DNA from 2 places in the Yoonia rhodophyticola genome. Region 1 is predicted to be linked to the other one. Evidence: riboswitches for the same ligand, from Rfam matches in the RefSeq annotation. Region 1 holds a riboswitch; the other holds the start of a gene.
What was found. Region 1 has a riboswitch for glycine ahead of gcvT (glycine cleavage system aminomethyltransferase GcvT). Riboswitches for the same ligand answer to the same signal wherever they lie in the genome.
Positions count from the first base shown of each region.

Region 1 (3,411 bases):
GAACGGATTTATGTGGCTGAACGGCATTTTGATGCATTTGTCCAAAAGGCCGTCGGCATTGTGCAAAACTACAAGCTGGGCAACCCGCTGTATCCCGAGACCACGCTTGGGCCCATGGCGCATAAACGATTTGCCGATGAAGTGCGCGCCCAGATCGCCGAGGCGACTGCGCAAGGCGCCAAGGCCCATATCGCGACTTTTGCCGAAGATGATGGCGGGGCGTATCTGTCCCCGCAGATCCTGACCCATGTGACCCACGACATGCGCGTGATGCGCGATGAAAGCTTTGGCCCGGTTGTGGGCATCATGCCCGTGAAGGATGACGCCGAAGCGGTCCGGCTGATGAATGACAGCAATTTCGGTCTGACCGCATCGGTCTGGACACAGGACGTGACCCGTGCCGAAGCGATCGCGGATCAGATCGACACCGGAACGGTCTTTATGAACCGGGCAGATTACCTTGATCCGGGTCTGTGCTGGACCGGCTGCAAAGATACCGGTCGCGGCGGCGGCCTGTCTGTGATCGGCTATCACAACCTGACCCGCCCGAAATCCTACCATCTCAAGAAGGCCTGACAGATGTCACTTACTGCAAATTGGTCCTACCCCACTGCCGTGCGTTTTGGCGCAGGGCGCATCGCCGAGATCGCCGATGCCTGCGCGGCGGCCGGCATCACCAAGCCGCTGCTGGTCACTGACAGGGGGCTGGCGGATATGCCGATTACAACGCGCACGCTTGATCTGTTAGAGGCTGCGGGCCTTGGCCGCGCGATCTTTGCAGATGTAGACCCGAACCCGAATGAAAAAAACGCCGCCGCCGGTGTGCAGGCCTTCAAGGACGGCGGACATGACGGGGTGGTTGCATTCGGGGGCGGCTCTGGTCTGGATCTGGGCAAGCTTGTGGCCTTTCTTGCGGGCCAGACCCGCCCGTTATGGGATTTTGAGGATATCGGCGATTGGTGGACCCGCGCGGATGCCGATGCCATTGCCCCTATCGTAGCCGTCCCCACAACTGCCGGAACAGGGTCAGAGGTCGGGCGCGCGTCGGTCATCACCAATTCCGAGACCGCAGAAAAGAAAATTATCTTTCACCCCAAATTCCTGCCAAGCGTTGTCATCTGTGACCCCGAGCTGACGGTTGGCATGCCGCAATTCATCACCGCCGGAACCGGCCTTGATGCATTCGCACATTGTGTCGAGGCGTTCTGCTCGCCCCACTACCACCCGATGTCGCAGGGGATGGCGCTGGAAGGGATGCGGTTGGTCAAAGACTACCTGCCGCGCGCTTATGCGGATGGCGCGGATATCGAGGCCCGCGCGCATATGATGTCAGCAGCGGCGATGGGGGCCACGGCCTTTCAAAAGGGGCTGGGCGCGATACATGCGCTGTCCCACCCCATTGGCGCGATGTATCATACGCATCACGGGACAACGAACGCAGTCTGCATGCCGGCAGTCCTGCAGTTCAACAAACCGGCCATCACAAAAGTAATCGGGCAGGCGGCCGATTATCTGGGGATTGCAGGCGGTTTTGACGGGTTCTGCGCCTATGTTGATGAATTGAATGCCTCACTTGCAATTCCCAAAACCCTTGGCGGGCTGGGTGTGACCGATCCTGATATCGACCGGATTGTTGCAGGCGCGCTGAACGATCCCAGTACCGGCGGGAACCCCATAACCATGACGGCGGACAACACACGCAAATTGTTACTTGCCTGTCTGTAGGCGTTTCCGATAGGAAACATCTCAACGAGATATCGGGAGAACCAGACCACTGGTGCCGAAGGAGCAACCGCCTCGGAAACTCTCAGGCTACAGGACCGATATCGGGAAACGACAACTCTGGAGAGTGGTGCCACATGCACCCGCCGAAGGGATAACGATCTCAGGCGCCCGGACAGAGGAGGCACTGGCGCGCAGGTCTGACCCTGCGCAAATGTGGTGCCGCTTGATTGATCTGAAATCTCGCTGGCTTGAAGAAAGCGAGGGCGCGATGTCAGACCTCAAGACCACGCCACTGCATGCATTGCATCTGGCAAACGGGGCCAAGATGGTTCCTTTTGCCGGTTATGACATGCCGGTCCAGTATCCGCTGGGCGTGATGAAAGAACACCTTCATACCCGCGCCAAGGCCGGTCTTTTTGATGTAAGCCATATGGGCCAGGTGAGTGTGCGCGGCCCCCGTTATGCAGACGCCGCTCGCGGACTGGAAGCGCTTGTGCCTGTCGATATTCTGGGGCTTGCCGAAGGCAGGCAGCGCTATGGCTTTTTCACAAATGACGCAGGCGGGATTTATGATGATCTGATGCTGGCCAATCGGGGGGACCACATTTTTGTGGTTGTGAATGCGGCCTGCAAAGCTGCTGACATTGCCCGAATGAAAGCGGCGCTGGAACCGGGGCTGACAGTGACCGAGATCGCCGATCGCGCATTGCTCGCGTTGCAGGGGCCAATGGCGCAGGATGTTCTGGCGGCACTGGATCCGCGGGCAGCGGCGATGACATTCATGGATGTCGCAACACTTGATTTGAACGGTGTGGCGGCCTGGGTGTCACGCTCGGGCTATACGGGTGAGGACGGGTACGAGATTTCGGTGCCTGCCGCGGCAGCCGAAGATATCGCAGGCGCGCTTCTGGCGCATCCGGATGTGGAACTGATCGGGTTGGGCGCGCGCGACTCGCTGCGGTTGGAAGCCGGGCTTTGTCTTTATGGTCACGATATTGATGCCGGCACATCCCCGGTTGAGGGGGCGCTGACATGGGCGATCCAAAAGGTGCGTCGCGCTGGTGGTGACCGGGCAGGGGGCTTTCCGGGGGCTGTGCGGATCCTTGAACAATTGGCCAATGGCGCAACGCGCAAGCGGGTCGGGTTGCTGCCGGAAGGCCGTGCGCCCATGCGCGCAGGCGTGCCCCTGTTTGCAGGCGCGGACGGGGGTGATCCGATTGGTGCCGTCACCTCGGGCGGCTTTGGCCCGACGGTCGGCGGACCGGTCGCGATGGGGTACGTCGCGGCGGATCACACGACAATCGGCCAGACCATCTATGGTGAATTGCGGGGCAAGCGCCAACCGCTGACGGTCACAAAGATGCCGTTCACGCCAGCCAATTTCAAAAGATAGCAAGGGAGAGACATGATGAAATACACCGAAGAACATGAATGGCTGCGCGCCGAGGACGATGTTTATGTTGTTGGCATTACGGAACACGCGACAACGCAATTGGGCGATCTGGTCTTTGTCGAATTGCCCGAAGTTGGCGACACAGTTGTCAAAGATGACGAGATTGTCGTGATCGAAAGCGTCAAGGCGGCCTCGGACATTCTGGCGCCGATTGATGGCGAAATTACCGAAGTGAATACCGCACTGGTTGATGACCCAAGCCTTGCCAATAGTGACGCCGTTGGCGCCGGCTG
Region 1 is NZ_CP151767.2:3,327,810-3,331,220, forward strand. It holds gene AABB31_RS17810 (aldehyde dehydrogenase family protein) at 1-576, shown strand, start outside; gene AABB31_RS17815 (iron-containing alcohol dehydrogenase) at 580-1,725, shown strand; glycine riboswitch at 1,749-1,833, shown strand; gene gcvT (glycine cleavage system aminomethyltransferase GcvT) at 1,994-3,118, shown strand; gene gcvH (glycine cleavage system protein GcvH) at 3,134-3,411, shown strand, end outside.

Region 2 (3,411 bases), 970 kb from region 1:
GCCCATCCAGAATGTCCACATTGCTGGTATCTTCATGAAATGTGGTTTCATTGGACAGGGTTTTGACCGGGCTATGGGCCGTGATCCGCCGTCCGTCTTCCCCCCTTGCCAGCGCATAAAGACGCTCACCCATGCCGCCAAATCGGTCATGCAGATCGCGCCGGTCCCAGCGCAGAAGATCATCAAAGGTGCGAATGCCCGCATTGTTCAGACTTGTTTGCGCCGCAGGGCCGATCCCCCAGATCAGGCGCACCGATTTGGGGCGCAGAAATGCCGTGGTCTCTGCCTTGCCGATGATGGAAAAGCCGCGCGGCTTGTCGAGGTCGGATGCGACCTTGGCCAGAAATTTATTGTGGCTCAGCCCGATAGAGCCGGTCAGGCCAAGCTCGGTCTTCATCCGCTTGATCAGTCTGGCGAGCATGACAGCAGGGGGTGCGCCATGCAGTCGGGCGGTGCCGGTCAAGTCCATGAACGCCTCGTCCAGTGACAGGGGTTCGACGACCGGCGTCAGCGCATCCATCATCGCACGAATGGCGCGGGATGCCTCGACATAGGCGTCAAAACGGGGGCGCACCACGACGGCCTCTGGGCAAAGCTTGAGCGCCTGAAACATCGGCATTGCCGACCTGACCCCCTTGATCCGGGCCACATAGCAGGCCGTTGAGACCACGCCGCGCCGGCCGCCGCCGATGATCACAGGTTTGTCGGCTAGCCCGGGATTATCGCGTTTCTCGACGCTGGCATAAAATGCGTCGCAATCCATATGCGCGATGGACAGGTCAAACAATTCCGGATGCCGTGTCACCCGGGGGCTACGACATTGCGGGCAGCGCTGTTCGCTGTCAAATGTTGAAAGGCAGTCACGGCAAAGTGCGGGCATGGCGTTATGATAGGGAGCGCGGCAGGTGGAAACAACGGGTCACCATCAGGGTGCGAAAGTCGCGCTTTTCCTTGGGCGCAAGCTGGTAAGCATCCTGCGTGACGACCTTGCCCATATCCACTATCCGAACCTGTGGGACCTGCCCGGTGGTGGTCGTGAGGGGGATGAGACGCCGTTTCAGACCGTATCGCGGGAACTGCACGAGGAGTTGGGATTGACCCTGTCTGAGGATGCCGTGTTGTGGCAAAGCGCGTTCCGCTCGTCGACTGACCCGCGCTTGTGGAATGCGTTCTTTGTTGCACAGATGCCAGCTGTGATGGCCAGCCGGATCGTTTTTGGTGACGAGGGGCAACGTTGGGCACTGTTCGATCTGGATACCTTTGTTGGGTTGCGTGATCGGGTGCCGTCCTACGGCGCGCGTCTGGCCGCATGGCAGGCAGATACAGGCGGATTGCCCGACGACCGGCCAATCTGATCTTATTTGTTGCAAACATGTGAATTGCGTTTTCCTGCAGTCCGTCTAAGAGCAGCCCAAGCAACACGCCATCCGGGAGAGAACGGCCCGATTCCAAAACCGTCGCCGAAGGAGCAACCGCCCCGGTCACTCTCAGGCAAATGAACCGGTTGGGGTGCAACACGCCGAAGAGAGACCGCAAGGTCCGCCGAAGGAGCAAGCCGCACATGCGGTGAATCTCTCAGGTACAGCAGACGGCGGGGGCACATGCGCGCAAGCGCCATTGGCGGAGAAATGCCATGCCTTCGATTGCAGTACTTGGTGCCGGGATTACCGGCGTAACAACGGCCTATTCCCTTTATGTCCGCGGATTTGACGTGACGGTTTTTGATCGCCAGCGCTATGCGGGTATGGAAACCAGTTTTGCCAATGGCGGCCAGTTAAGCGCCTCGAATGCCGAGGTCTGGAACCAGTGGTCTACTGTTCTGAAGGGGCTCAAATGGATGTTGCAGGGCGATGCGCCCCTGTTTGTGAACCCCCGCCCCGGTTGGCACAAGGTCAGTTGGATGACCGAATTTCTGGCCAATATTCCGCGTTACAAGACAAATACGATCAAGACAGCCGGTATGGCCGTTGCCGCCCGTGCCGGGCTGGCCGAGATGGCAGAAAAATCCGGTGTGGATTTTGATTTCAGCCCCGCGGGTATTCTGCATTTCTACAAGACAGAAAAAGACCTGACCCATGCCCGGATGGTCAACGGCCTGCTCGCCGAAGGCGGGTTGGAACGGCATGAGTTGACTGTAGACGAGGTCATGGCCCGCGAGCCCGCCTTGCGTGGTGACATCATCGGCGGGTTCTGGACAGAAAGCGACAGCACCGGTGATATCCACAAGTTCACCATGGGTCTGGCGGATTGGCTGAAGAAACAGGGTGTTGTCTTTAAGCTTGGCGCGCCTGTGACGGATCTGCATGTCAGGGATGATGGCGTCTATGTCGAGTGCAACCACGAAGAACGGTTTGACGGGATTGTGGTGTCGGCCGGTGTCGCCAGCCGGAAATTCGCCCATATGTTGGGTGATCGGGTGAATATCTACCCGGTGAAAGGCTATTCGATCACCGTGAACCTTGATGATGCGGCCAGTCAGGCGGCAGCGCCAAATACCTCCCTTTTGGATGATAAGGCCAAGATCGTTTCGTCGCGGTTGGGAAAGACCCGTTTGCGGATTGCAGGTACGGCTGAATTTAACGGCGAAAACCGCGACATTCTGGATCGCCGCGTGCGTCCGCTGATCAAATGGTGCGAAGAGCATTTTCCAGACGTATCAACCGAAAACTGTATTCCTTGGGCCGGATTGCGCCCGATGATGCCCAATATGATGCCGCGTGTCGGCCCCGGAAAAAAGGACCGTGTTTTCTATAACACAGGGCATGGCCACCTTGGCTGGACCTTGAGCCCGGCGACCGCTGATACGATTGGTGCAGTTGTTGCAGCCCGGTTCAAAGGCAACAGTATGCCGTTGCATACATTGAAATCAGCTTAGTGCATGCATATCTGTCATGCATAACAATAAAGGGACAGATATATGACGATAGAACAATTCATGGCTGATTTTGGTGGAATGGAGCTGCTGTATTTTGCGGCTGCAATCTTTGTTCTTGTTTGCATTCTCGCCGGTATCCGGATTGTACCGCAATCCGAAAAATATGTCGTTGAACGGCTGGGAAGACTACGTTCGGTTCTGGGGCCAGGGTTTAACCTGATCGTGCCATTTCTGGACCGCGTTCGGCACAAGGTGTCGATCCTTGAACGCCAGCTGCCATCCATGACGCAAGACGCCATTACGTCTGACAACGTGCTTGTTCAGGTCGAAACCAGTGTCTTCTATCGCATTATTGAGCCGGAAAAGACGGTTTACCGCATTCGTGACGTTGATGGCGCGATTTCAACAACGGTGGCGGGCATTGTCAGGTCCGAGATTGGTCGCATGGAACTGGATCAGGTGCAGGCCAATCGCGCCAACCTGATTGACGCTGTGCGCGAACAGGTCGCCCAGCAGGTTGATGATTGGGGTATCGA
Region 2 is NZ_CP151767.2:2,357,943-2,361,353, reverse strand. It holds gene AABB31_RS13215 (DNA polymerase IV) at 1-880, opposite strand, end outside; gene AABB31_RS13210 (NUDIX hydrolase) at 906-1,355, shown strand; glycine riboswitch at 1,419-1,513, shown strand; gene AABB31_RS13205 (D-amino acid dehydrogenase) at 1,634-2,875, shown strand; gene AABB31_RS13200 (SPFH domain-containing protein) at 2,918-3,411, shown strand, end outside.
Region 2: another riboswitch for glycine. It lies ahead of AABB31_RS13205 (D-amino acid dehydrogenase); the one in region 1 lies ahead of gcvT (glycine cleavage system aminomethyltransferase GcvT).